DNA from 4 places in the Priestia sp. TRM10 genome. Region 3 is predicted to be linked to each of the others. Evidence: riboswitches for the same ligand, from Rfam matches in the RefSeq annotation. Region 3 holds a riboswitch; each other region holds the start of a gene.

The links. Region 3 has a riboswitch for cobalamin ahead of ACK3CR_RS00270 (HoxN/HupN/NixA family nickel/cobalt transporter). Riboswitches for the same ligand answer to the same signal wherever they lie in the genome.
Region 1: it holds a riboswitch for cobalamin, as region 3 does, so the genes downstream of both, ACK3CR_RS18430 (ABC transporter substrate-binding protein) here and ACK3CR_RS00270 (HoxN/HupN/NixA family nickel/cobalt transporter) in region 3, are expected to answer to the same signal.
Region 2: it holds a riboswitch for cobalamin, as region 3 does, so the genes downstream of both, metE (5-methyltetrahydropteroyltriglutamate--homocysteine S-methyltransferase) here and ACK3CR_RS00270 (HoxN/HupN/NixA family nickel/cobalt transporter) in region 3, are expected to answer to the same signal.
Region 4: it holds a riboswitch for cobalamin, as region 3 does, so the genes downstream of both, ACK3CR_RS13875 (ribonucleoside-diphosphate reductase subunit alpha) here and ACK3CR_RS00270 (HoxN/HupN/NixA family nickel/cobalt transporter) in region 3, are expected to answer to the same signal.

Annotation. Positions count from the first base shown of each region.
Region 1 is NZ_JBJZOT010000015.1:317,834-325,132, reverse strand. It holds gene ACK3CR_RS18450 (NAD(P)H-binding protein) at 1-58, shown strand, start outside; gene ACK3CR_RS18445 (extracellular catalytic domain type 1 short-chain-length polyhydroxyalkanoate depolymerase) at 237-1,253, shown strand; gene ACK3CR_RS18440 (AI-2E family transporter) at 1,282-2,307, opposite strand; gene putP (sodium/proline symporter PutP) at 2,570-4,048, opposite strand; cobalamin riboswitch at 4,470-4,656, shown strand; gene ACK3CR_RS18430 (ABC transporter substrate-binding protein) at 4,794-6,326, shown strand; gene nikB (nickel ABC transporter permease) at 6,327-7,256, shown strand; gene ACK3CR_RS18420 (ABC transporter permease) at 7,268-7,299, shown strand, end outside.
Region 2 is NZ_JBJZOT010000015.1:436,158-443,456, reverse strand. It holds gene dacB (D-alanyl-D-alanine carboxypeptidase/D-alanyl-D-alanine endopeptidase) at 39-1,481, shown strand; cobalamin riboswitch at 1,584-1,763, shown strand; gene metE (5-methyltetrahydropteroyltriglutamate--homocysteine S-methyltransferase) at 1,912-4,173, shown strand; gene ACK3CR_RS18965 (GDSL-type esterase/lipase family protein) at 4,207-4,962, opposite strand; gene ACK3CR_RS18960 (thiol-disulfide oxidoreductase DCC family protein) at 4,968-5,378, opposite strand; gene ACK3CR_RS18955 (hypothetical protein) at 5,711-5,959, opposite strand; gene ACK3CR_RS18950 (class I SAM-dependent methyltransferase) at 6,031-6,756, opposite strand; gene ACK3CR_RS18945 (bile acid:sodium symporter family protein) at 6,897-7,299, shown strand, end outside.
Region 3 is NZ_JBJZOT010000002.1:40,862-48,160, forward strand. It holds gene ACK3CR_RS00255 (DeoR/GlpR family DNA-binding transcription regulator) at 93-875, opposite strand; gene ACK3CR_RS00260 (hypothetical protein) at 1,499-1,852, shown strand; gene ACK3CR_RS00265 (hypothetical protein) at 1,940-2,425, opposite strand; gene ACK3CR_RS00270 (HoxN/HupN/NixA family nickel/cobalt transporter) at 2,706-3,503, opposite strand; cobalamin riboswitch at 3,628-3,821, opposite strand; gene ACK3CR_RS00275 (pentapeptide repeat-containing protein) at 4,144-4,980, shown strand; gene ACK3CR_RS00280 (hypothetical protein) at 5,128-5,496, shown strand; gene ACK3CR_RS00285 (hypothetical protein) at 5,489-5,743, shown strand; gene ACK3CR_RS00290 (ABC transporter ATP-binding protein) at 5,806-6,531, shown strand; gene ACK3CR_RS00295 (DUF2705 family protein) at 6,528-7,299, shown strand, end outside.
Region 4 is NZ_JBJZOT010000013.1:495,307-502,605, forward strand. It holds gene splB (spore photoproduct lyase) at 1-922, shown strand, start outside; gene ACK3CR_RS13865 (vWA domain-containing protein) at 1,087-2,403, shown strand; gene ACK3CR_RS13870 (hypothetical protein) at 2,542-2,913, shown strand; cobalamin riboswitch at 3,197-3,401, shown strand; gene ACK3CR_RS13875 (ribonucleoside-diphosphate reductase subunit alpha) at 3,539-5,809, shown strand; gene ACK3CR_RS13880 (ribonucleotide-diphosphate reductase subunit beta) at 5,845-6,885, shown strand.

The sequences.
Region 1 (7,299 bases), on a different contig from region 3:
AGGAATAAAACAAACCATTGATTATATGAGGACAGAAAAGACAGGAAACGCTTCTTAAGCGTTTCTTTTTTTTACAAAATTTGAGAAAAGAAAAGCTATTCTTCTTTTTCCTACACTAATTATGTGTAAGTCACATATATATAAAGGTATACCCATTAAAACTATGAGGATTATTTAAGAACTTTTTCGTAACTTTTATATTTTTGCAATCGTTTTCATAAAAGGAGGAAAAAAGAGTGTTAAAAGCCTTGCAAGCATTTTTCTCTCTCGCACTTTGTCCACTGTTTGGTAGTCCTTCTGCATCGAGTGATTGTAGTTTTGAAACAAGAGAAACGTTTAAGGAAGGGGAGTATGGAGGAAAAAGCTACAAGCTCTACGTTCCAAGTACGTATGACAAAGAAAAAGCATCTCCATTACTTGTTATGCTTCATGGCTGTACCCAGTGTGCAACAGACTTTGCGATTGGTACTGAGATGAATATGCTAGCGGAAGAACACAATTTTCTTGTCCTCTATCCTGAACAAGATGCTAAAAGTAATCCAAACAAGTGCTGGAATTGGTTTGAACCTCTTCATCAAGCACGTGGTAGAGGAGAGCCTGCAGCAATTGCCGGAATGATTGAAGAAATAAAAGAAGCGTACACAATTGATAATCATAAAGTGTTTATTGCAGGAATGTCAGCTGGAGGAGCAATGAGTATTATTATGGCTGCAGCCTATCCAGAAATTTTCTCAGGACTTGGAGTTGGAGCAGGATTAGAATATAAAGGAGCTACAAGCGTTTTTGATGCTTTAAATGTTATGAACAATGGAGGACCAAATCCGTTTGAACAGGGTTACTTAGCATATAAAGAAATGGGAGAAAGGGCAAGAGTTATTCCAACTATTGTTTTTCATGGAAGCTCTGATACAACAGTTGCACCAATTAACGGAGAGCAAGTTGTTTCACAATGGATCGTTACAAATGATCTAGTGGAAAGGCATAATGCAGGATGGATTTGTCATGGAGTAAATGAAACAATAAAAGGAAAAGTGAGGAATGGAAAAGAATATACACATGACTTGTATCGAAACAAACGAGGGGAATCTATTGTTGAGAAATATACGGTATTGAACATGGGGCATGCATGGTCAGGAGGAAATGAAAATGGAAGCTTTACAGATTCTGAAGGACCTCATGCAAGTAAGATCATGTGGGATTTTTTTATTAGAGAAAATGGGGAAAATGGATATTCAAATCAAAAAAGCTCTTGAAGAAATCTTCTCAAGAGCTTTTTTCATGTTAAGCTTTTTCTTCTTGATTGTTTGTAACCCCTAATACATCAAGTAAAAATACAAAGACAGGTATTCCGACAATTAATCCCCATACTCCGAAAAAGTGTTCTGAAAAAATAAGCACAATAAAGGTGAAAAAAACCGGAAGCTCTGTTTTAGCTGACATAAGTTTTGGATTTAGAAGGTAAGCTTCAATAGCATGAATAACCATAATCATAATCAATAAGTATAGAATCATTGTAAATCCACCAATTGTATATCCAATGATGGAAAGTGGGATAAGCGAGAGGATAACCCCAGCAACAGGAATAAGACCGAGGAAGAAAATTAAAATCGCTAGCCCAAACAGCTGTGGGAAATCAAAAAACCAAAGGCCGATTGTTGTAAGAACACAGTTTACAAGAGCAATAATAAACTGAGCTTCAATGACTTTTCCAAATGTCCTAACGAATTTACGACCGAAGAAAGCAATCTCTGTATAAAAAGCAGACAGCTTACTTTGCTGAAACTTTTTGCTGAACATAATAAGTCTTTGTTTTTCCAAGAGGAAGAACATGCTTAAAATTAAAGACAAAAAGATTTGGACACTTAGGATACTAAGGTCTGTTAAGTATTTGTATAAAAAGTTAAATCCTTGTTCAATATAAGTATTTAAATTTACGCTATCAAACGTATTTGAGATAAAGGAGAAGAAAGGAATATCTTCTGGATTCAGATAAAATGACTTAATTTGTTTTACAAGCTCTTCAACTTGTGTTTTAATAACTGGATAAAATCTAAAGCCACCTACAATAAGTCCAGTGACAAGTAAAACATAAAGAATAAGCACGATGAGCTTTTGGCTGATGGGTACCCATTTATGCACCCATTTTGTGACAAACGTTTGCACTCTATCCATTAAAAAAGTGAAAATAAATGTTAACAAAATAAAATTGATCATGCTTTTTAGAGCGAAAAGAGCAAGCGCTAAAATGAGGAAAATCAAGAAGCGTCTAAAACCGCGGTTTTCCCAGAGTTTTGCTAATCCAGTCATTGTTTACATCTCCCATAAAAAATATAGTGTACTCTTGTTTAACCCGCTATTATGGGAAACTACAGAAAATATTAAAAGGAATATTTAAAAACTGCTGTGCATTTCCGAACGTGTATCGTGTTAAACCTATCTCTTAATATTATATGCCTTTCACGTTTAATTTTAAAGCTGTATTAGCGATTTTGAATATTTAATTGAAGATGAAAAGAGAAAAACTCCCTTTGAAAGCAAAGAGAGTTTCTAAATATAAATGAAACGTACATTATTTCTGACTGTCTTTTAAGACTTCTTCCATTTTACTAAACGTATTTTGAACACTTTGAGAAGGAGTGGTCGTAAAGAAACTTACAACTACAACGGCAAGTAAGCTTGCAAAGAAGCCTGGAATCATTTCATACATAAAATCAGACATCCCTGTTTGTACCCAAGCAAGCACAACAACAGTACCTACAATAATTCCGGCAAGAGCACCCCACTTTGTCATACGTCTCCAGAATAGACTCAAAAGAATAGCAGGACCAAATGCTGAACCGAAACCAGCCCATGCATAGCCAACAAGATCTAAGATAGTGCTATTTGGTGTATATGAGAGAATAACGGCAATTACGGCAACAATTAAAACAGCGAGTCGCCCAACTGTAACAAGCTCTTTATCAGAGGCATTTCTCCGGAAGAACGTTTTATAAAAGTCCTCTGTTGCTGCACTTGATGTTACAAGAAGCTGAGATGAAATTGTGCTCATAATAGCGGCTAAAATAGCGGCTAGTAAAAATCCTGTAATATAAGAGTTAAATAAAATGTCAGATAACAGGATAAAGATCGTTTCAGGATCATTCAATGTTATGTTATTTTCTGTAACATAGGCTAATCCAAATAGTCCTGTTAAGCAGGCTCCAATAATAGCAATAATCATCCAGCCCATTCCAATACGTCGAGCTGGTTTTAATTCTTTTATAGAACTAATAGCCATAAAACGAACAATAATATGGGGTTGGCCGAAATATCCTAATCCCCAGGCAAGAAGTGAGAAGAGACCAATAACTGTTGTTCCTTTGAAAAGATCCAAATGTGTTTCATCAATGCTTTTGATGGTATCAAATACATTCGTTGGTCCACCTAAGTCAAATAGCACAACAATCGGTACTAGAATAAGAGCAAGAAACATAATAATACCTTGCACAAAATCCGTTAAGCTTACAGCTAGAAAGCCGCCAAAAAGCGTATAAGCAACAACAACAATTGCAATAGTAAACATTCCATATCGATAGTCTAATCCGAATGCAGATTCAAATAGTCGACCTCCAGATACTAATCCAGATGAGGTATAAAGTGTAAAGAAGACTAAAATAACAAGAGCTGATACTAGTCGCAGCATACGACTTTTATCTTCAAATCGATTTTCAAAAAAGTCGGGGATTGTAATCGAATCATCTGCTACAAAAGTATACGTTCGAAGACGAGGAGCAACTAGCAAGTAGTTGAGGTAAGCTCCAAGTGATAACCCAACAGCGAGCCATATTCCAGATAATCCTGTTGTATACAATGCACCAGGAAGCCCCATAAGCATCCATCCACTCATATCAGATGCACCTGCTGAAAGGGCAGTAACTGCAGGACCAAGACCACGTCCTCCTAACATGTAACCAGATATATCATCTGTTGATTTTTTATATGCATACCAACCAATTGCGAGCATTCCTAAAAAATAGATGCCCAGTGTAATATAAGTACCAATCTCCACCAAATCTCTCCCTTGTTTGTTTTTACGCTTTAAGCGCTGATGAAGTGAATTATTTCTCTTATTTTATGAGAAAATAATTTAACTATTCGGAATATTATTCTAAAGTAAAAGAGACTAGGAGTAAAGTCTGTTTTGAGTAAATATGACTATTATCACCTAAAAAGGTAAAAATATCAAAAAGATAATAGAACAATATGTTTAAAGGGATATAGCTTGTTTTAAAGAATTTGAAGAAAAGAAATATAGTTCTTTTTGTCTAGTGGAACTTTCTTTTTGAATTTATATTTTTATAATAAAGAGGGGAGCAGTTTATTCTCTTTCTCTTCATATTGCAATTGGATACATTTGCTTTATAATATAGAAGAGTTGCATTTGTAGTTATTAGAATGTCAGACTTTAAAAAGTGCAAAAAATAAAAATTTTATAAAGTTTGGAAACAGGTGTAAAGCATAGTTTGCTTGCTTAAAAGGGAAGTCGATGAAATTTCGACACGGACCCGCCACTGTGAATGGAGTATAGGAGCTTTAAATAGACCACTGAACAAAAGTTCGGGAAGGAATAAGGCTCTTTTCCTTAGTCAGGAGACCTGCCTGTTTTAACATCGCTGTTCGACCTACGGGAGTTTAGGGAGGTGGTTAGAATGCCTGTTTTCTTAAACTTTATGAATATAAAAGCATGTCTAACCTTTGAAAGGGGAGACATGCTTATTTTTTTAGCCTAGATAAATAAAAGGAGAGAGAAGAAAATGAAAAAAGCACGCAGTTATTCGGTTATTTTAGCTCTATTCTGTTTTATTTTTTTAGCTGTAGCAGGCTGTACAGAAGGACAAGATAGGGCAGAGTCAGACTCAAAAAAATTATCCTTTGCATTTCCGTGGAGCCCAAAGAGCCTTGATCCACACGGCAGCGATAGCTGGGAAGTAATGCGATCTGGTGCAGGTGAAACACTTGTAAAACTCAATGAAGACTTAAAACCAGAACCTTGGTTAGCAAGCAGCTGGGAAAGAAAAGATCGTAAAACGTGGACCTTCACATTAAAGGGAAATGTAAGCTTTCATAATGGAGAAAAAATGAGCGCTGAAAGTGTAAAAAAATCGCTTCTACGTTCAAATGAAAAAGATTCAAAGGTTAAAGATTTACTAAACTTCGAAACTATCCGTGTCATTGATGATCACAAAATTGAGATTGTTACAAAACAACCAAACGAAGCTTTAATTTCACATCTAGCCGATCCATCTACAATTATTGCAGATGTCTCTACATTAGATGGAAAAGAGGAATATCCTGCCCTTACAGGAGCTTTTCAATTTGAGGAATTTAACAAAGACGAATCGCTGACTATGAAGAGAAATGAGGGCTACTGGGGACAGAAAGCAAGAGTTGAGGAAATTGATATAAAATTCATATCAGATGGAAATACGAGATTTATGGCTTTACAATCAGGAGATGTGGACGGTGCTGTTGATATTTCAACAGATCAAATTAGCGTGCTGAAAAACAGCGACAATATAAATGTCTTAACTGCTCCTTCACTTCGAACCCATATGATGATGTTCAATATGAACTCAGCTCGTGTAACAAATCTTTCCGTTCGACAAGCAATTGATAAAGTCTTGCCAAGAGAAGAGATCTTAACGTCTATTATGAAAAATGAAGGAGCGAAAGGAAACGGCCCATTTCCAGAAGTATTGTCTTTTGGAAAAGTAAAGCAGAGTCAAGAAAATCAGTCTTTTGATTCGTTAATGAAACAAGGAGGCTATACGAAAGAGGGTGGAGTATGGACTAAGGGTGGAGAGCCTTTGCAACTAACAATGCTGACTTTCCCTCAACGACCAGAGTTGACGGTAATGGCTGAAACGATTCAAAGTTCGCTTTTAAAAGAAGGGATAAAAGTAAAGGTAAGAAGCGTGGAAAATATTGATGATGTTCTTGCGGAGGATAATTGGGACTTATCTATGTATAGCATGCTGACAGCACACACGGGAGATCCTCAATACTTCTTAAACTTGTTTTATAATTCTAAGAGCCTAGCAAATGTAAGTCATTATAATTCAGCTGAGGTGGACAAACTGTTAACAGAGTTAAATCAAACTTCTGGAGAAAAAGAGCGTGAAGAAATCGCAATAAAAATCGGTAATCAAATTAATAAAGATATTCCTCAATCTTTTATCGTTTATCCAAATACCGTATTTGGAGTGAATGAAAAGGTGAAAAACTTTGAGCCAAGTCCAATCGAGTATTACTATATTACCCCAAATGTTGATGTGAGCTCGTCTTAAATGATTCGCTTTATCGCTGAACGCGTTGTACAGCTTATTCTTGTGGTTTTTCTTATGTCAACCTTCACTTTTTTATTGCTTAGGCTAGCCCCCGGAGATCCTGCACGCCTTATGTTAACAGCTCATAACGTGCCTGCATCACAGGAAGCTTTAGATAGTGTAAGAGAAGAGCTTGGCTTAACAAACACACTCCCCGTTCAATATGTGCATTGGATAAAAGACGTATTTACAGGACAGTGGGGAGTGTCCTATATGTCAAAACAGCCTGTACTTGAAGAAATTGTGAGAAGAATTCCAGCCACATTTGAACTAGCCCTAGGCGGTTTAGGGATTATGCTTTTTATGACTTTTCTTTTTGGAATATCAACAGCCCTCCGTTCACAAGGAATAGTGAATCGTTTTGGGAAGGGACTTGCGCTTGTTGGCTCATCTCTACCATCATTTTGGCTAGGATTTTTACTTATATATATTTGTTCTGTAAAGTATCAGTTACTTCCTTCAATGGGAAGAGGGAGCTTAGAAAATTTAGTATTGCCAGCTATCACACTCGGTTTTGGACTTGGAACAGTGTATGCCCGCGTATTACGAGAGCATTTGCTTGATGTTTTACACAAGCCTTTTGTGAAAGCAGCAAGAGCAAGAGGTCAGTCCGAGTTTTCTCTTTTAACAGGTGAAGTATTAAAACATGCTATATTACCAATAATTACGATGACAGGGACGAGCTTTGCTTTTATGCTTGGCGGGAGTATCATTGTTGAAACGGTTTTTTCTTGGCCTGGATTAGGCCGTTACATCATTGATGCGATTAATATGAGAGACTACCCTATTATTCAAGGGTATGTTATTTTTACGACTTTTTTATTTGTGCTAATTCATATTTTAATAGATATATTGTGTAGTTTTGTTGACCCTCGGTTACGGGCCAACTAGGAGGAAAAAGAATGACACATCAGTTTTATAACAAATATAGCCG
Region 2 (7,299 bases), on a different contig from region 3:
GAAAGTCTATGCACAAGAGTACATAAAGGAGGAAGGATATGAAAAAATGGTGTGGAATTTTGGTGATGTTCGTATTAATCATAATACAGGCCGTTAATGTGTCAGCGGAGGGGGCGAGTACATTAAAAACAAAAATGGAACAAGTGTTACAACATAAAGATTTAAAGGGTGCGATAAGTTCAATCAGTATAAAAGAGGCCAAAAGCGGAGAAGTACTGTATGAAAAGAACAGCTCAGTTCGAATGAAAATTGCGTCCAATATGAAACTCTTTACAGGGGCAGCAGCGCTTGAAACATTAGGTGAGGAGTATAAGTTTCACACAGAGATTTGGCATGATGGAAAAGTGAGAAATGGTGTGTTAAAAGGGAATCTTTATTTAAAAGGAAAAGGAGATCCAACTCTTGGATTAAAAGAGTTACAGCAGTTTTCAGCTCTATTACACGAAAAAGGAATCAAAAAAATTTCGGGAAATATTATTGGAGATGAAACGTGGTATGACGATGTTCGGCTTTCAGAAGATATGATTTGGAAAGACGAATCATATGCGTACGGAGCTCAAATATCAGCGTTGACGTTCTCTCCTGATCATCGCTATGAAGCGGGAACAGTTATAGTAGAGACAACACCGACCAAAAATGGTAAGAAAGCTCACATCTCTATATTACCTAAAACGGACTACGTAAAAGTGATGAATGAAACTAAAACAGGAAAAGGAGAAACAGATTTAGAAATTGTCAGAAAACGGAATGAAAATGTTATTGTAGTAAAAGGAATCATCAAGGAGGGAGAGGAACCTGCTCAAACAGCCATTGCCGTCGAGGACCCTGCTTTGTATACGACTTCTTTATTTAAAGACGTCTTAGAGAAGAACGGAATAAAAGTAACAGGAAAAGTGAAGAAAGAAGAAACACCTCAAAAAGCTCAGTTGATGGAAGTAAAGGAATCTCCTCCACTTGGGGAAATTTTTATTCCGTATATGAAATTGAGTAATAATACAATTGCAGAAATTTTTGTGAAAGAAATGGGAAAAGTACAGTATGGTGAAGGAAGCTTTGAAGCTGGTTTAGCTTCTTTAAAACAAACGCTTTCTGAGATGAATGTCAATGTAGACAATATGATGATTCGAGATGGTTCAGGCATATCACATGTGAACGGAGTGCCAACAGACGAAATTTCTTCTCTTCTTTTTCATGCTAGGCAAAAACCTTGGTACGACAATTTTTATGAATCTTTGCCTTTAGCAGGAGATCCGGATGAATTGATAGGGGGAACGCTCGATGAACGGATGAGAGGGACTGTTGCAGAAGGAAATGTAAGAGCCAAAACAGGATCTATTACAGGCGCTAGCTCTCTTTCCGGATATGTAACAACAGCAGCTGGAGAGGAACTTATCTTCTCAATCGTTTTTAATGCTTTTCTAGAAGAAGATGTAAAAGATATCGAAGACGAAATTGCGGTTATGTTAGCTTCTCTAAAATAATAAAAAATTAGATCAAAAATGAATAATCTGAAAAATAGTCTTGCACAAAGGGGAAAATCGCGTTATTCTTATTAACAATTCCTCAGTCGAGGAGACTAATTTTATAATGTCCATGCAAGAGGTGCTGTACATACGCTGCAGCTTAAAAGGGAAGAGCGGTGAGAAGCCGCCACGGTCGCGCCACTGTGAAGGGGAGTTTCTATCATAGCCACTGCGAAAGCGGGAAGGGATAGAAGAACGATGAACCTAAGTCAGGAGACCTGCCACTTGTTTGCGCTTTATACCTACGCGTTCATAGGGAGGAGTGAAGGTTTATGTTGAATAGATGGATCCGTTTCAACAGTTCTTAAAGTCGCCTTCTAACTCTCTTTTTTGAAAAAAAGGGAGTTTTTTTGATAGCTAAAAAGACAATAGAGACGGAGGAAAAAACATGACAGTATACAGTTCAAATATTGGATATCCAAGAATCGGAGAAAAAAGAGAATGGAAGAAAGCGCTAGAGAGTTTTTGGGAAGGAACGTTTGAAGAAAAAGAGTTTAAAGAAGAACTAGACCGCTTATTTTTAGAAGGAATTCGCGTGCAAAAGGAAGCGGGAATCACGCATATTCCTGTTGGTGATTTTAGTTTATATGATCATATCTTAGATTTATTATGGACGTTTGATCTTGTGCCAGATCGGTTCAAAAATACAAATAAAACACCGCTTGAAACGTATTACAGCATGGCTCGTGGAACAGACGGGGCGGAAGCAATGACAATGACAAAATGGTTCAATACGAACTATCACTATATTGTGCCAGAGTTTGAGAATGTTACGCCTTCTTTAAAAGAAAATCGATTTTTAGATTATTGGAAAAAAGCAAAACAGAAGCTTGGTGTAAATGGAAAAGTAACTCTTGTAGGGCCAGCAACGCTCGTTCTTCTTGGGAAAGGATATAAAGAAACCGAAAAAGCATCATGGATTCAGCGTCTTATCCCGCTTTATCAACAGCTTTTGCAACAATTAGATGAGGAAGGAGTAGAGTGGGTCAGCTTAGAAGAACCAATTTTTACATCCCCATTAGATCAGGAAGTATGGAAAGTGATTGAAAACGGATATGCTGAAATAGCGAAGAGCTGCAAAAATACGAAGTTGCTTCTTCAAACATACTATGAAGCTGTTTTTGATTATAAAAAGGTTCTATCACTCCCTGTAGATGGCTTTGGACTTGATTTTATTCATGATAAAGGGGAAACAAAAGAACAGCTGAAAAAATGGGGCTTTCCAAAAGGAAAAGTATTAGCAGCAGGAGTTATTGATGGACGAAATGTATGGAAGGCTAATTTAACAGAAACGAGTGCTGAAGTTAAAGAGCTTCTAAATTTAATCGATGGTGATCTTTGGGTACAGCCTTCATCAAGCTTACTACATGTTCCTGTTACAGCCGAGAATGAAAGTCTTCCGAGCTTTTTAGAAGGAGCGCTAAGTTTCGCTAAGGAAAAGTTAGGAGAACTAAAAGCGTTAGAAAGAGGAATTGAGAACAATACATCGTTTAAAGATTATGATAAAAGCTTTGAAGCTTTCGTTGCAGCACCATTGCGTCATAATCATAAAGTTCAAGAAGAAATTAAGGAGCTTGCACAACTTAAGGCAACGCGTCCACCGTATGAGATAAGAGCGAAGAAACAGCAGGAAAAGTTAAAGCTACCGCTTTTACCAACAACAACGATTGGAAGTATGCCTCAAACAAAAGAAGTGAGAAGCACACGTTTAAAATGGCGGAAGAAACAAATTACAGACGCACAATATGAGCAGTTTATTCAAGAAATGACATCCCGCTGGATCGAAATTCAAGAGGACCTTGGATTAGACGTTCTCGTGCACGGAGAGTTTGAGCGTACAGACATGGTCGAATATTTCGGTGAAAAGCTGGACGGTATGGAAGTAACAAAGTTTGGTTGGGTGCAGTCTTACGGTTCACGTTGCGTAAAACCACCTCTTATTTACGGAGATGTATCGCTTAAAGAGCCAATGACTGTGAAAGAAAGCGTATATGCTCAAAGTTTAACAAATAAGCCTGTAAAAGGGATGCTAACAGGTCCTGTTACCATTTTAAACTGGTCTTTCCCTCGTCATGACGAGTCAAAAGAAGTGGTGATGAATCAAATCGGTCTTGCTATCCGTCAGGAAGTATTAGCATTAGAAGACGCAGGAATAGCTATTATTCAGATTGATGAACCTGCCCTTCGAGAAGGCCTTCCATTGCGAGAAGAAGAGAAGGAAGGGTATCTAAAAGCTGCTGCATATGCATTCAGACTTTCTGCTTACGGTGTGAAAGATGAAACGCAAATTCATACTCATATGTGTTATTCTAATTTTAATGAAATTATGAATACAATTGATGACCTTGATGCAGATGTGATTTCAATTGAAACATCACGCAGTCATGGCCGTCTGCTTCAAGCATTTGAAGATTTTCATTATGAAAAAGAAATTGGGCTTGGCGTATATGATATTCATAGCCCGCAAATTCCAAATGAAGAGGATATTATCTCAAACATTAGAGCTTCTCTACGTGTATTAGATGAAAAACAATTTTGGGTTAACCCAGATTGTGGTCTAAAAACGCGTAAAGAGGAAGAAGCGATAAAATCACTCCAAGTCCTTGTTGAAGCAACAAAGAAATATCGTGCAAGTCTAATAGAAGCTTAATAAAAAAGCACCGTTCCTCTGAACGGTGCTTTTTTATTGGAGGAATCTTTCTGAAAAATGGATCGTATCAAAAATTCGCTGTGCCAACAGATCATATCCTTGCTGAGAAGGATGAATATCAATCTTATTTGGTAAATAGGTTCCTCTGTTTTGTGAAAATAAATTCTCTGTCGAAACGTAATAAACATGCTCCTGTGAAGAGGCTGCTTTTTGCAGGGCTACATTAAGGTCTAAAACCCGCTGCTTCAAGTTTTGTTCTTGAAAGGGATTGTCAATGTTTGAAAAAGGAAAATAATATCCAACAACATAGACGTCACTTGTTGGGTTAAGATCTCTAATTCGTTCTAAAATGGTTTCCATGTTTTGCTGTGTTTGCTGTAATAAGCTCTCCCATTCGCCATTGCTAAGCGATACCATATGTTGACGGTGTGGAGCAATATAATGAAGAAGATCATTTGCTCCTGCTTGTACAGTAATAAGAGACGCATTTTCAACAGAATGAAACAAGTTCTCGTGTTTGCTATACGCATTAACCTCTAAATCTTGAAGAAGATTTGCCGTTGTGTAACCAGGTACAGCAAACTCTTTTGAAAATGCAACAGAACGGCCTTCCTGTTCAAGAAGAGGAATGAGTTTATCACTATACCCTTTGCCAACTGTTTTATATGGATTCATGCCTTTTGCTAAAGAGTCACCAAGAGCTACGTAATTTACGTCTTGTACAGAGCTGTAAGCATGTGAAAATGGGACAACAAGAAATAAAGACAGTAACAACATTACTTTTTTCAACTACATCACTCGCTTTTGTCATCTAAAAATCGTTTGCGAATATGTTCCGGTGGAATTTCGCATAAAGTTTTTTTTCGAAACAATCGATAACGGTTTCGCGCTATAATAGAATAAACCTTATCTCGAATAGGGATGGGAATTAAAATGAATCCATATAAGAGATTATAAGGAAACGAAAGCTTGCGGGCAATTTTAAGTGCTGCAGTAGATTTACTATAGACTTTCCCGTTTGTTATGTAAATAAAGCTATCAAAGTCATCCTTTGGAAGATTGAATTCCTCTAGCAGTTTTTGTCCATATGATGACTGAAGAGAAGAGAATGATAAAAGCTCATTGTGATCTCTTTTGATTAAAAACATAACGCTGCTATTGCAAAATGAACATACTCCATCAAACAATACGATATTATTTTCCATCCTTTTTGTCTCCTTTTTATTCTTTCCTTTATTTTCATGTTTTAAAGATGAAAGAAAGGAAAAACCGTGCATCGTGTTATTAAATTTTATCATAAGTAAGTGACCTTATTATAAGATCGATATGTTAGTGGGTTGGACTTCTCTCATATTCAACTGCTTAAAAAGTGTCTTCAACAGGTATGAAAGAGCGTACTTTAGCCAATGTACTTCAAGATAATGAACAGCAAGGAGAAAAACGCGAACAGCAAATAAATCCTTTAGAATAGAAAAGTAGAAGCTTAATGGAATGATAAAAAAGCAGGCTGCTTTAAACAAAGCAGCCTGCTTTTTTATTAAATAAAGAAAAGAGATGCAAGGGCAATACCAGTAATAGCCCCAAGAGCAACTCCATATGCTGCTCCATATCCGTATCCATACCCATATCCACCAAAGTAACCAAAGCCACGGCCGCCCTGCATTGGCTGAATAAATACTCTGCGCTGTGTTACATTCAAAATTCTTCCTACGTGTGTGCGTCCATGACGGTCATTAATGCGAACCATACGACCTCTGTAGCGACAACATAAGTCATAATATTGCATAGCTTTTCCTCCTTTTCTCTTAGCACTATTAACATATGAGGGAGAGAAAGGAGATGTATAAGCACTTATCTCTATTTTTCTTTTTTAGCTTGAATAATTCGATAGTCTAGTACGCTTTCAAAATCTTTAATTCGCTTCTCGTGACCATCGAGAAAATCATATAGTTCTTTTTCAATATGTGGAGAGAGAATAAACTCTGTCCCATGCTCTATGTCTTCGTTATTCGTAGCGAGAGAGGGAAGAGGAGAAAGGGTAATAGATGTGAATCCTGCTTCTTTAAGAGACTTTTGCCAATCTTCTATTGAAAGAAGCGATTTTAAGTTGTAAAAAGATGAAAGATCTTCTTCTTGGCTTTTGGTCATTTCAGGTTTTTTTAACATTTCAATAGCTAGTAATGTTCCATCAGGCTGTAAGACTCGGTAAGCTTCTTTTAGTCCTTCTTCAAGATTCATAAAGTTTAAGACAGACTCATAAAGAACAAAATGAAATAGGTTTTCGTCGTAAGATAGATTTTCAGCATTTTCTTCACGTACTTCAATTGGAATAAGGAAATCATCAAACCTTTTGGCTGCTTTCTCAACCATTATTTTGTTAACGTCACAAGCATCAACAAAACAGTTATATTCGAGAGAAAGAAATGCAGCAGTCTGCCCTGTACCACAGCCAACATCTAGTACACTTGTATGTTCATCAATTTCGTACTGATCAAAAATATGCTTTGTAAGAAGTAATCCTCCAGGATGAGCTCCGCCAACGCCAAAATTAGCCAGAAAATCAAGATAAGTATACTTTTTCATCTTATCACCTCTCTAGAGATTAGTCTGCTCTAGCCTATGTTAAAAAGGAAGGATAGGGAACAAAATATAAAAATAAGGTTGAATTTTCCGAAAGTTTTAAATATAATAAACTTTATATCTTGTTAGGGGAGTTGACATCATTGAGAGCACTTGAAAAAATTAGTTCATTTGCTAACAGCACATTTGCCTTATGGGTTGTGCTATTTTCGCTATTATCTTTTTTATATCCTTCATCATTTGTTTGGATCAGTAACTACATTTCGATTTTATTAGGGATTATTATGTTTGGGATGGGATTAACGCTATCTTTAAACGACTTTAAAGCGGTATTTAAGCAACCAAAAAGCGTTCTTATCGGTGTTGTAGGGCAATATACCATAATGCCAGGACTTGCTTATGGACTTGCCCTTTTATTTCAGCTTCCACCTGAAGTTGCAATTGGAGTAATTTTAGTTGGATGTTGTCCAGGAGGAACGGCTTCTAATGTTATGACTTATTTAGCTAAAGGAAACACAGCATTAAGCGTTGCTGTTACGAGTATTG
Region 3 (7,299 bases):
TTCTCTTGAAAACAGAACTAGATCAATATATAAAATTTGTCTTAGTTCTGGGGGAAATACAAAAAAACAAACTTATCATAAAATAAGTTTGTTTAAGAAGCAGGTTTATCAACAAAGTCAACGGTCGTAACGATAATGTTTTTTTCTTTTAATTTCTCTTGAGAATGGGAAGGGAGTTTTACGTCCACGATCATTTCATCAACTTGATCTAGAGTAGAGATATGTGAAAACTCTCGGTAACCAAACTTGCTAGAGTCAACCATCAAGAATGTTTTATTCGATCTTTCAATCATTTTTCTTTTTAAGAGAGCTTGCCATTCGTTTGAGTCACTTAATCCACTAGTTAAATCAATACCTTTACAGGAAAGAAAGGCTTTATTAACATGATAATTCTCAAGCGATCGCTCCGCTAGCGGTCCTACATAAGACAAGGATTTTGGAAGCAGGATTCCACCAGTTGAAATCACTTCAATTCGGTCCTTTTTGCTAAGTTCAATCGCAACCTTAATAGAGTTTGTAATGACAGTGAGCGGAATGTTAGGAAGTATTTTGGCCATATACCATGCGGTTGTACTTGCGTCAAGAATAATCCGGTCACCGTTTTCTACTCTTTTTACGGCTTCATGAGCGATTATTTTCTTTTCCAATACATTTGTAATTTCTCGTTCTGAGAAATCTATTTCGCTTTCTTTTTCTTGGACACTCACTGCTCCACCGTGACTTCTTCGTAATTTATTTTCTTTTTCGAGTTTTTCAAGATCACGTCTAATGGTTTCTTCTGTAACAGCAAAAAGCTCACTAAGCTCAGAAACTCGAATGCTTGATCGTAAATTAACTAAATCCACAATTTTTTGTTGTCTTTCGGCTACTAGCATTCATAACGTCCTTTCCTTCAATATCTGTAAAACAAATTACAGAGGAATATGTTGTTTTCTTTTTATTTTGTCTCATCATATCATACTTTTTAATATAAATTCACGCTATAGTTTATGCTTTCTTAGAAGAATGAGCTCTTTTAAAGACGTTCAAAGGCTAGCGAAGGAGAAAAAACATAAAGGAGAAGAGTGAAACAAATATAAATAAAAAAATTAAAAGTTTGTTTTCGTTGAATTGTTTTTTGAATCAAAGTGCGATAATGATGTAAATGTTTTATTAGGGAGGTTTTTTTGTGAGTATTTACTGCAAAACGTGTCATTTTTAAAATTGAAAATCCCTTATTCTTTATAAATGCTACTTTATAGAGGAGATGGAATCTGGTAAGATTTATCATGTAAAGGTCAACATGACCATATTAAAACTAAATTACCATATATATTATAAGTTCCTATCATTTTAGAAAAGAGAGGAGAGCGAAGAGAGCATAGTGATATAGGGTAGAACCTAGCTTGCTAAAGTTTGTTTCTGACTGTAAAGCATAACATATATAGTAGAGACAACAGATAAAAGCAACTTACATCACTTAGTAACAACGGATTACGGCAAATGTGGAGGAAAAATATTGAGATTTCCAGTTGTAAAGGAAGAGAAAACAAAAAACAGCTTCGATGAGACAGCAGCAATAGAATATTTAGATCATCCATATCCAAAAGTACAAGTGACGGCTCTTATCCAAATTGTAAAGGGTAACATATCCAATGCAGAAGTTATTTCTAAACTTATCGAGCTAAGCAAGTATAGAAATGAAGAGATTCACAAAATATTTGGAAAAGATACAATTGGTCACTATAGTATTGCGGCACTTCAAGTATTAAATACATATGAATCAACTAGAGCCTTTGAAGACATAATGAGTGAATTAGAAGAGAGAGAACAAAACATCATTAAAAGAATTGTTCAAAACTTCAATATGTAAGACCGTTTCGTTTCTATTAATATAGAAAATGGAAGTGAAAAAAGCAGTGAGAAGCTTTCGGTTTCTCACTGCTTTTTTAGGTATATTTTAGCTAATACCTTGCCATAAATAGAGAATAATAGAGCTTGAGAGAAGAAGAAAGCCAGATAGTGGCATACCTTGTGCTTCTTGTTTAAGTATCTTTTTTAGATGGTGTGCTTGTTCTGCTTGGTGCTCTCTATAGGAAAGAATAAGAGTGTTTAGCGGTTTGGTAATAATCGTAATATTAGCGTTTTCTCTTTCTATAATCTCTTGTGACTTAGAGAAGTTAACATTGAACATAATATAGCAGTTTCGAACAAATAAGCTTGTTTTCAAAGGAGTATAAATGAGGTAAGCGAGCACTAAGATGACACAGATAATAATGAGTCCTTCAATGATTGAAAGCTGGTGCTGAATCATAGCTAGAGCAGTGAATAGACTGCAAAATGTCCCGACGGCATTGCACGCAATATAAGGAGAGCTAAAGGTCTTACAGCAAATAATGAGAAGTCCTGCTAAAGCAAGTAAAATGATGACAAGATTCATATTCATAAATGACTCCTTCCTATTTATCTTCCTTTATGTGTATCATTACCCTAAATGAGTCCTCTATCTACATTATGTAAAGAGAAATTTTTTATTAAAGAGATAAAATAAGCTGAAAGAGAGAAACTGCCTGTAATAGAAAGACGATTAATAATCATATGTGGAAGAAAGATGCGTAAAATGAGAGAGTTTCTATCAAGTTTGTTTCTTATTACAAACTGACTTGTTTAAGTTGGAGAAAAAGAGAGCAAAGGATGTGTTGCTCTCTCAGATAAATTCACAGTTGTTACACGGATTGAACACTGTTGTTTGCTTTTTTAGCTTTGAAACGGACAAAAATAAACATTGAAAGAAGAAATAGAAAAAGGATAACGCCAACAATCTCAAAGTCTATTTCTGCCCATGGATTGAAGAATGTAAAAGCAAGATAGAAAGAAACGCTGTAGGCGAGTACAACAATGACCCAGCCCATAAGGCGTGAAGCCGCTTGACCAAATTCACTTGAGTCTTTGACCATCTTGTGTACAACAAAAGAATCAATTGTATCTGTAATCATCATGCCAACCATAAAAACTAGACCTAATAATAAGGGAGTATATGAGCTTGAATTGCCCGCAGCTAATGTCCATACAGCTGTTTGACTCACCGTTTCGGCTGCTAGGGCAAAGAGAGCACCAATCAGAATAATAAGAAGCGGATTTGTTGTTCCTTTTGCAAGTTTTGGGATGAATTTCCCTTTTAACCCACTAAGCTGAAATTCTTCCTTACTACCTCTTGTTCGAATTAAATTGTACGTATTTAATGTACCAATTAAAAATAAAGATAAAATAGAGACCCATGAAGCAAAGATGTCAAAGGATGATGGGAACGTAAAGTTACTCATCACCATTCCTAAAACTCCAGCAGTTAATGCGACAACGCCCCCGTGTCCAAACGAAAATAATGTACCAACCCATCTTGAGAAAGGACTTTTCATCCTCCAGTTGTACCTTGTTTGACCATCAATGAAAGCTAAATGGTCTGCATCAAGCCCATGCCTTAATCCTAAAACAAATACAAATGCAAAAAGTGATAAACCTTCCAATTTTGTAGCCTCCTTTAATAAAAAATCCTCAACCATTTCTAGGGTTGAGGGAAATATGTATAACAAATAAGCAGCATAAATAAACAATGCTGAATATGTATACACTACTCTCTTTCCTAGAAGATCCTAGCGTACAGATTAGGTAGGTATCCTGGCTCTGAAATCATCATTTTTTGCCGCCTTCCCTAACAGAGTTGTTAAGTGGCATCTGGCGAAAAACTCCTTCATAACAGTGGCTGGACCGCCCAAGATTTTCACTTGGTTCCCTGTTACCTCCTCCTTTTAAAAAGTAAGAGCCCCTAAACTGCGGGTTAATTATCGTTTTCATATGCTTTTTTTGGTAGTATACCATATTTTTGTAAAAGTTAAATCCTCCAAACGAATCTTTTCTTTTTAAAGGTCTAGCATACTTCTACACTACTGATACTATGGATAGAAAGGAAGAAAGGATGATAATCGATAAAAAACGTCCTCATTATTCAAAGAAATTCAAATTCTTATTAAATAGTTAGAAAACATTCATCACCTTGGTTAACAAGAAATATAAACAGAGTGGAAATCTAATTTACAAATCTCTTCCTTTTTTACCTCATTCCTTTTAATATGAATATAGCGGGATTAAAAAAGGGATGGGATAAAAGTGTCAATTGAATTAGAAAATAAAGTAGAAGTTCAAAAAGCATTGAATTCAGACTGTACAAGCTGTTTTGGTTTATGCTGTGTTGCATTGCCATATGCAAAGTCAGCTGATTTTGCTTTTGATAAAGATGGAGGAACACCTTGCCAGAATTTGCAAGATAACTACTTGTGCGGCATTCATGATAACTTAATGAAGGAAGGCTTTCGCGGTTGTGTTGCTTATGAATGTTTTGGAGCAGGTCAAAAAGTATCTAGAATTATATATAAGAGGAAAGAATGGAAAGAAAATAAACAATATGCTGAACAAATGTTTAGCGTCTATCCGATTGTTCAGCAACTTCACGAAATGCTTTCCTACTTATATGAAGCAATGGGCTATAGGGAAACAAAATTTATTCATGCTGAGCTAAGAGAGATGTTCAGAGAAACGGAAAAGATGACAGAACAATCTCCAGAAGAAATTTTACATATAGATGTTGCAGGGCATAGAGCAAAAGTAAATACACTGCTTTTACAAACAAGTGAATTAGTCCGCCCGCACATCACTCATAAGAAAAAACGAAAGTATAGCAGTGATTATATAGGGGCTAAGCTTAGGAAAGCAAAGCTTAAAGGGGAGAATCTAAGAGGGGCACTCCTTATTGCAGCAGATCTTAGAGAAGCAGATCTTCGTTTTACAGATTTGATTGGAGCAGACTTTAGGGATGCAGATCTTAGCGGGGCAGATTTGACGGGAAGTCTTTTTCTTACTCAAGCACAAGTAAACGCAGCAAAGGGAAATAGTTATACAAAGTTGCCACCGTCATTAAAAATACCAGCTCATTGGCAAAAAGCGTAAGAACTTCTAAAAGTTCTTACGCTTTTTTATTTTAATAGCTTGTAGAGAAGGGGGAAAAGGGGATAGGAGGACTTTTTATATAAAAATGTGACAAGTATTAAAAAAATTTCATAGAGTATAGAAGCTAGAATAGAAATGAGGCATGCTATGGAAAAACGAAATGTTTTTATTGAAATGTTTTTAATTCTTATTACAGCGTGGTGGTCTATGGTTCTAGTAGTAAATGACAAGTTGTTTCATAACCGCCCTGAATTTTTTTATACGTTTCAGGAAATTGGTAATGAAGCAGAGTGGGCAAGTATCTTTATTTTAAGTTTGATTTCCCTCATTCTTGGACTCGTATGGAGAAAAGCGTGGATGCGTAAAATATCACTGCTTTCATCAACGTTTCTGTATGGAATGATGGCAGCGGGATTTATTCTAGCAAAGCAACCCTTAAACACGGGAGTAGGCGTTTATTTTGCAATAGCTCTCCTTGCTTTATGGGGAACAAGAGATGTGAAGGAAGATGAATAAGATTGAGTCATTAACGGAAAGTGTTGCAAAACTTGAAAATCGAATGAGTGAAAAAGATAAAGAAATTACGGCGCTTACGATTCAGAAAGAAACGATTTTATATAAGCTTGAAATCATTCAAAAACAGCTTGATACAATTGAAAACTCTGTGAAAAAAGGAGTTGGCTGGCACAGCTTTTTTGTAGATTTCCTAAAAGTAGCCGCCCAAGTTGCTGCTCTTGTTGCAGCAGGAAAATTTTTTCTTTAGTTCTAAAACTTTATAAAATGTTTATAATTCCCTCCTATACTGACGTTAGGAGGGATTTTCTTATGAAAAATACAATTTTAAATGTCCAAAACGTATCTAAAAAAATGAAAAAACGCTCGTTATTAAAAGGAGTGTCGTTCAGTGTTAAAGGTGGAGACATCTGCGGATTATTAGGGCCAAATGGAGCTGGGAAGACAACGCTTATCCGTATGCTAACAGGCTTGATTAAACCAACAGGGGGTCAAATTTTATTAAATGGAAAAAATATTATGACAGATCGTAAAGAAGCGTTAAAGGAAGTAGGAGCAATCGTTGAGTCGCCCATCTTCTTTCCATATATGACAGGAGGAGAAAATCTTCATAATCTAGCGCGACTTCATATTAGTTCTAAAAGTGAACGTGAAAAAAGAGTATGTGAAGTGCTTGAAATTGTTGGATTAACAGGACGGGAAGATGATAAAGTTCGCACTTATTCGCTTGGCATGAAGCAGCGATTAGGAATTGCGCAAGCTCTTTTAGGAGATCCTGAACTTCTTATATTAGACGAACCAGCAAACGGACTCGATCCCATTGGGGTAAGAGAACTACGCGAGCTTTTATTCAAGCTAAAAGAGGAGTATGGAAAAACGATTTTAATTTCGAGCCACTTGCTTGATGAATTACAGCGCGTTTGTGACCAGATTGTTGTGATTAGAGAAGGCGAATTAATGTGGAACGGAGATTTAAATGAATTTGCATCTGAAAATCAAAACTTAGAAGATGCGTTTGTGGAGTTGGTGTCACGATGAAGGCATTAATTTTAGCGGAATGGGAGCGACTTTTTAAACGGAAATTAACGTGGATTGTGTTAGCGATGGCACCTGCTGGACTACTTGTTGCTGCTTCGTATTTGCAGAAGCAAAACGGGCAGCTAAGTCCTGACTTACCAGAATATACGTTCACAGGAAACTTTGCTGTACTTGGGTTATCTGAGATGTTATTTACCGCATTTAATGCGCTTTTACTTGTTTTTATTACATTGATGATTACAGAAGAATACCGAACAGGACAGCTACGTATGGTGATGATTCGGGCCCGTTCGCTCGGTGAGCTTGTCACAGCTAAAGTGCTCGTTATACTGGTCTTCTTGTTTCTCTTTTTTATCATCTATTTTTTGAGTAGTTATTTGATAGGATTCTTTTTCTTTGATAATCAGGCAAACTATGCTGTTTTCTATCATAACGAGTTGTTTAGCTTTAAAGAAGGCTTAATTTATAATATTGAGTTCTATGGGCTGTCATATATGACGACCGTTGCAATCGGGGCTGTGCTAGTATTTATTGCCGTTATTAGTAAAACAACGACAGCAGCCATTGGAGGAGGAATGGGTTTCTTACTTTTCTCATTCTCTTATCCTTATATGTTAAAAGTATTTAGTGGATTTATTGATCAAGTAACGTTTGCAAAATTCTTTTTCGCATCAATTCCGATGATTCAACATGAAGGTATTACAACGATGATTGCTGAAAAACCACAGTTTGTTTTATGGAATCTAGGAGTGATGGGATTTTATATTT
Region 4 (7,299 bases), on a different contig from region 3:
AAGAGAAACAACTTCACATAATCAAGTAAGAAACATTCCAGGGAAAAATCATCTACAGCAATACCGTAACGCTAAATCAACGCTTGTTGTTGGCGTAAGAAAAACGTTAAAGTTTGATACATCAAAGCCATCAGCAGAATATGCAATACCTTTTGCAACAGGATGTATGGGACACTGTCACTATTGTTATTTACAAACAACAATGGGCAGCAAACCATACATTCGAACATATGTAAATATAGATGAAATTTTTGATCAAGCAAGAAAGTATATAGAAGAAAGAGCACCTGAAATGACCCGTTTTGAAGCTTCGTGTACTTCTGATATTGTTGGAATTGATCACTTAACACATACGCTTAAACGTGCTATTGAATATTTTGGGAAAACGGATTTTGGAAGACTGCGTTTTGTTACAAAGTTTCATCATGTTGACCATCTTTTAGATGCAGAGCATAACGGGCGTACAAGATTTCGTTTTAGTGTGAATGCTGATTATGTTATTAAAAATTTCGAGCCTGGAACATCACCGCTTGATTATCGAATTGAGGCTGCGAGGAAAGTTGCAGAAGCAGGATATCCGCTTGGATTTATTGTTGCACCTATTTATATTCATGAAGGCTGGGAGGAAGGGTATAAGACGCTTTTTGAAAAGCTTGATGCACAGTTGCCTGAAAGAGCCCGACAAGACATCACTTTTGAAATGATTCAGCATCGCTTTACAAAGCCAGCAAAGCGAGTTATTCAAAAAAACTATCCAAAATCAAAGCTTGAAATGGATGAAGAAAGTCGTCGCTATAAGTGGGGACGATATGGAATTGGAAAATATATTTATTCTAAGGATGAAGAACATGAGCTTCGTGAGCATTTGGAATCTTATATTGATAAATACTTTCCGAACGCCAAAATTGAATACTTCACCTAATAAAGCTAGAGAATATCTCTAGCTTTATTTTTTTATTGATTGGCTAGGGGAATTTTAAGATAATGAAGAAGATAGGGGCTGGTAAATACGGGAAGTTATGAAGCGTGAAACAAGCAAAACCGATATAGAAGAAAGCATTTTAGAAAGAAAGGTGCATAATAAATATGAAGCGGAAAACGCTCTTAATCAGTTTTTTTATTTTCATTTTATTTATACATACTGCATGTGGCAAAAAGGAAGAAACTGATGCTTATTCAAGCGCTAATATAGAAAACATACCACAAGCAGCAGAAACGGTAGAAGATATGAACAATCAAAAGCAAGGAATTCTTGTAAAAAAGTATTTAAAGGGGAGAGAACTTGCCCAAACGTTAAAATATGACGAAATCATCGAAAGTGATCTAGAACCTTTTCTACATAAGAAAATTGATTCATTCGCCCAGTCGCAAAAAAGTAGCGAGCAATCGTTTTATAACTATCTTGTTTACTTATTAGGAAGTGGAGAGTACGGGGAAATAGAAAAAGAGCTTGAAACATTTGAACCTGTATTTCCAGAGGTAACTGCTGATCAAAAGAAAAAGAAGAATGCCGTGCTTTTGATAGATGGGAGTAAAAGTATGGAAGAAACGTTAGGAAATCAAACAAAACTTTCATTAGCGAAAAAGGCAATTATTGATTTTGCAGCAGCTCTTCCTAACGACGAATCTCTTACACTTTTAACATATGAGAACCCAATAGAAGAGGATGAGGAAACACAAAAAGTCCCCGCATGCCGGAATATACAAGTAGCGTATGATCATAAGTCATATGAAGCAGGTGAATTTGCTTCTTCTCTAGCAGAATATAGGGAAGGAGATGACACTTCATTTACAGCAGGATTGCAAAAAGCAGAAGAAGTTCTTTCTTCCTACAGTGATGAACAATATGAAAACTCTATTTATATTATTAGCGATGGAATAGATATTTGTGAGAACGAAGGAGAAGAAAGCAAAAGTATTCTTTCTAATAGCAGGGAGGATATCCATATTATTGGTCTTGATGTAGAGCAAGAAGAGGAAGCGGCACTTCAACAAGTCGCAGCAAAAGGTACCTACAAGACCGTAGCAACCGAGGAAGAACTACAAACATACATTAAGGAAGAGTGGGAGCAAGAAACGCCTGAAAAAACTTTTGTGCAAGAGGCGGCAATTTCAGATGAGGAAGAGCTTAGCGAGCAGAGACGTTTTGATTCTATTAAAGAATCTTATGATAAAGCAAGCCTCAGGGAGCGTGATCGACTTCTTTTAGGGGTAAAATATATAGAGGAACAAAAATTACTCTCATCAGAGGAAATTAAAAGGTTAGAAAAACGTATTTTAGATCAATATAAAAGCCGTAAAGAAGCCGTATGGGAGATTAGAGATCAAAAACTAGCTCTTATGAAAGCGGAAATAAAAGAAAATAATAAAATGATTCAAGAGTGGAAAGATAAGTGGCAGTGACATTCATAAAAGAGAAGAGCGTGCTCTTCTCTTTTATACTAAAAAATATCCAGAAAAATGTAAAAAAAGGGGGAACAGAAGAGAAAATGTATGATAAACTTGGGATAATTGTTTAGTATATATGAAAGGAGAAGAAGAGTGAAAAATACCAAAAGAGATACGGCGCTTTCCTTTGTATTTTTAGGACTTTTATTTTTAGGGTTTGTACAAGTATGGCACGAGCGTCAATATGTGCTTGGGGTTGGTGCAATTCTTGTAAGTTTTGTCGGCATCTGTGGGGTATGGAAAGGAATTAATAAAGAACGTCAAAAAGAGATTTTGTTAGGAATAAAACTTTTTTTTATAACCATTATATTTTGTTTGCTACACCGTTTTGTCTTTCATTTTATACAAAGTATAAACAATGATCATCGCTTTCTAGCCGCTTTTCTATCAAGCCTCCTTATCGTCTTTACTATGGACAAACTTGTCCGAATTACGTATCATAAGCTTCATCAAAAATCTGCTTAAGAAAAACAAAAGATGTGTATTATAAAACTAGTTCATATTTTTTGTGAACTAGTTTTTTTAATAGCAAAAAAGTGAAATTGATTTTTTTATAAGGAACAATACCTTGAGAGAAAAGAAGTTTAATAAATACGGGAAAAGTCAAGGTCTTTCTTTCGGGCAAGAACTGTGTATAATCAAGTATTGTAACGAACATAGAGTTTTTCTGTTGTAAAATCTAAAAGAGTCTGATAGAATAATAAACACAATATGTAGTGCTTAAATGAATATGAAAATACTATATTTTGTATAAACCTAAAATAAAGGTGTCATGTATTGACTTAAAAGGGAATTTGGTAATCAAACCAAAACTGTACCCGCAACTGTGATTGCTGATGAAATAAGCGCATCCACTGTATGAACGAAAAGGCTTACATAAGCTTATTATACGGGAAGGGCTTAGAGTAGAGAGACGCAAAAGTCAGGAGACCTGCCTTTTATTGAGACGTTTTATTCTGTTCGGGAGTTAGGAGGATAAAGCGAGGGTTGTGCTTTTTTGTGCGCACGTTCCTTCGCTTTATGCTCATTGCTCTCGAAGAGACAATGAGCTTTTTTTGTAGAGTGAATGGTAAAGACTGGAGGAAATATTATGTTACAAACAAATTCGAACACGTTAGAAACGGTTGTCGAACAAGATGGAGCTGAAGAGGCGTTAGTTGGATATCTAGAAAAACTAAAAGAAAAATATCCACATCTAGATTTTGACGATTATGAACAGAAAATTGTTCAAGGGGTGTTCACATTACAGGAAGTCACGAGAGATCGTCTTTCAAACTTGCTTATTTTAGGTGCACTTGAGCGTATTAACACGCTTGAACCTGATTGGACATATGTTGCAGCTAGCGTTTTATTGGACAAGCTTTACGGAAATGCAGCAGAAAATCGTGGCTATCAAGCAGATGAGAAATATGGTTCTCTTTATCATTTAATTGAGACGTTAACAAACACAGGAATTTTCAGCCCTGCTCTTTTATCTTCTTACACGAAAGAAGAGATCGAAAAGATTCAAAGTTTTATTTCACAAGAACGTGATGAACTTTTTACATACATCGGGCTACTGACATTATCTGATCGTTACTTAGCTCAAACACACGATCGCAAAACAATGGAATTACCGCAAGAGCGCTTCTTAATTATTGCAATGACGCTTATGCAAAATGAGCCAAAAGAAAAACGTCTTGCTCTTATTGAAGAAGCATATTGGGCTCTTTCAAATCTTTATATGACAGTAGCTACACCAACACTTGCAAATGCAGGTAAAACATATGGCCAGCTATCAAGCTGCTTTATTGATACAGTTGAAGATGATTTAAGAAGCATCTACGACAGCAATACAGACGTTGCTACACTGTCAAAACACGGCGGAGGTATTGGTGTATATCTAGGGAAAGTGCGTCCAAGAGGAAGCGATATTAAAGGATTTAAAGGCGTTTCTTCAGGAGTTATGCCATGGATGAAACAGCTAAATAATACAGCTGTTAGTGTTGATCAGCTTGGACAGCGTAAAGGAGCAATTGCTGTTTACTTAGATGTATGGCACAAAGATATTTTCAGTTTCCTTGATGCTAAGTTGAATAACGGAGATGAGCGTCTTCGTACACATGACTTATTTACAGGCGTATGCTTACCAGATTTATTTATGGAGAAAGTGCAAAACAGAGAAGAATGGCATTTATTTGACCCACATGAAGTGCGAAGCGTTATGAACTATTCTCTTGAAGATTTTTATGATGAAGAAAAAGGCAGCGGTTCATTTAGAGAAAAATATGAAGAGTGTGTAAGAGAAGAGAAGCTTTCTCGTGAAACAATTCCGGCAATTGAAATTATGAAACGAATTATGATTTCACAGCTTGAAACAGGGACGCCTTACATGTTCTATCGTGATACAGTAAACCGAGCAAACCCGAACAAACATAAGGGAATGATTTACGGAAGTAACCTTTGTAGTGAGATTGCTCAAAACATGAGTGCAACAACGCTTGTTGAAGAAACAACAGATGGAGGCACAATTGTAATTCGAAAAGAGATGGGCGATTTTGTTGTGTGTAACTTGTCTTCTGTTTCACTTGCAACAGCTGTAAAAGCAGACGTTATACCTCGTCTTGTGAAAATTCAAATGCGCATGCTTGATAATGTAATTGACTTAAATACAATTCCTGTACCACAAGCTAAATATACGAATGAAAAGTATCGTGCTGTCGGACTAGGAACGTTTGGACTTCATCACCTACTAGCTCTTGAGGGAATTAGCTGGGAAAGTGACGATGCTGTTGAGTACAATGATCGCTTATATGAAGACATTGCCTATTATGCCATTTCAGCGAGTATGGAGCTTGCAAAAGAAAAAGGTTCATATCCTGTATTTGAAGGTTCAGAATGGGAGAATGGTCGCTATTTTGAGGATCGTGGGTATACGAGCGATCGTTGGGAAGAACTTCGTGCTAAAGTGCAAGAACACGGAATGCGAAACGGCTACGTTATGGCTGTTGCACCGAATTCTTCAACAAGTATTATTGCGGGCTCTAGCGCAAGTATCGATCCTATTTTCCGTAAAGAATATTCGGAAGAGAAGAAGGACTATAAAATTCCAGTAACGGCACCAGATCTTACGCCGCAAACAAACTGGTATTATAAATCAGCATATCACATTGATCAAAATTGGAGCATTAAACAAAACGCGAAACGTCAGCGTCACATTGACCAAGCTGTATCTTTTAATCTTTATGTACAAAACGATATTCGTGCAAAAGACCTTTTAGATCTGCATCTTAATGCATGGTCAGAAGGATTAAAAACAACATATTATGTTCGTTCAACATCTGGAGATGCAATTGACGAATGTGAAAGCTGCCATAGCTAAGCGTAACATATATAATAGAAGAAAGGTGAATTGTGATGTCATATACACTAAAAAAGCGTGACATTATGGATCGTCAGGCACCAAACAGATCAACAAGCATTATTAACGGAGAAAGCTCTAATGTTTTAAACTGGGATGACGTTCGATTTAGTTGGGCGTACCCTAAATATAAAAAAATGCTAGCGAACTTTTGGACACCGTTTGAGATTAATATGTCACATGATATTAAGCAGTTTCCGCAGCTAACAGAGAAAGAACAAGATTCTTTCTTGAAAATTATTGGACTTCTTGCTCTTTTAGACAGCATTCAAACAGACTATGCCGGGAAAGTAGCAGACTATTTGACAGACTCAAGCTTAAATGCGCTTATGATTATGCTGGCACAGCAGGAAGTCATTCATAATCACTCTTATAGCTATGTACTTTCAAGCATTGTAAACAAATCTAAACAAGACGAAGTTTTCAACTACTGGCGTGAAGAACCAACGCTTGTAGAGCGCAATGAATTCGTCACGAACGGTTATAAAGATTTTGCTGAAAACCCAAGCGTCGAAACGCTCTTAAAGTCGCTTGTGTACGACGTGATTTTAGAAGGTTTGTTCTTCTATTCTGGTTTTGCCTTTTTCTATCATCTTGCTCGCAACCGCAAAATGGTAGCTACAAGCACTATGATTAATTACATTAACCGAGATGAGCAAATTCACGTAGATTTATTTGTGAAGATTTTTAAAGAAATTTTAGTGGAGTATCCAGAATACAACACGAAAGAACTTCACCAATTTATTAATGAAACACTTAAGCGCGCCGTTGAGCTTGAAGTAAGCTGGGCTAAGACTGTAATCGGAGACGAAATTGAAGGTCTTGTTCTACAAGAGGTAGAAGATTACATTAAGTTTTATGCGAACGTTCGGGCAAATCAGCTTGGTACTGAGCGTCCTTATGAAGGATACCGACAAAATCCTCTTCGTTGGATTAAAGCATATGAAACAGTGGATCTTGGCAAAACAGACTTCTTCGAACAAAAAAGTCGTCAATATGCTAAAACAACAGATGCAAATGGTTTTGATGAACTATAAAAAACGAAAAAGCGCAGAATCTTTTCTGCGCTTTTTCTCTTTGTTAAAAAAGGTAATGGATTGACAAGGATAGGTTATACTAAAAAATAGAGTTGGAAACTTTTTAAGGAGCAACAGCGTTAAGGTGAAAAAATATGAAATAACGCAAAGAAGGGCGAAAAACGAAGAAAAAAAGTGAAAAAAAGTGAAAAAAAGAGATGATAATCGCTTTCATGCTATTTTCACAAATATAACAAGTATGTTAAGGTAATAGGCGTAAATCAATGAGTTTCGACAATGGAGTCTTTTCCATTATAAGGTATACATAAAGAAGAGTAAAATTTTTCATAATGTAATGCTTAGAAACGATTCCCCATTTCCTATGTAAGATTGTTTGTAAAAAAGACAATCTTGAAATATGATAGATGTATGAGG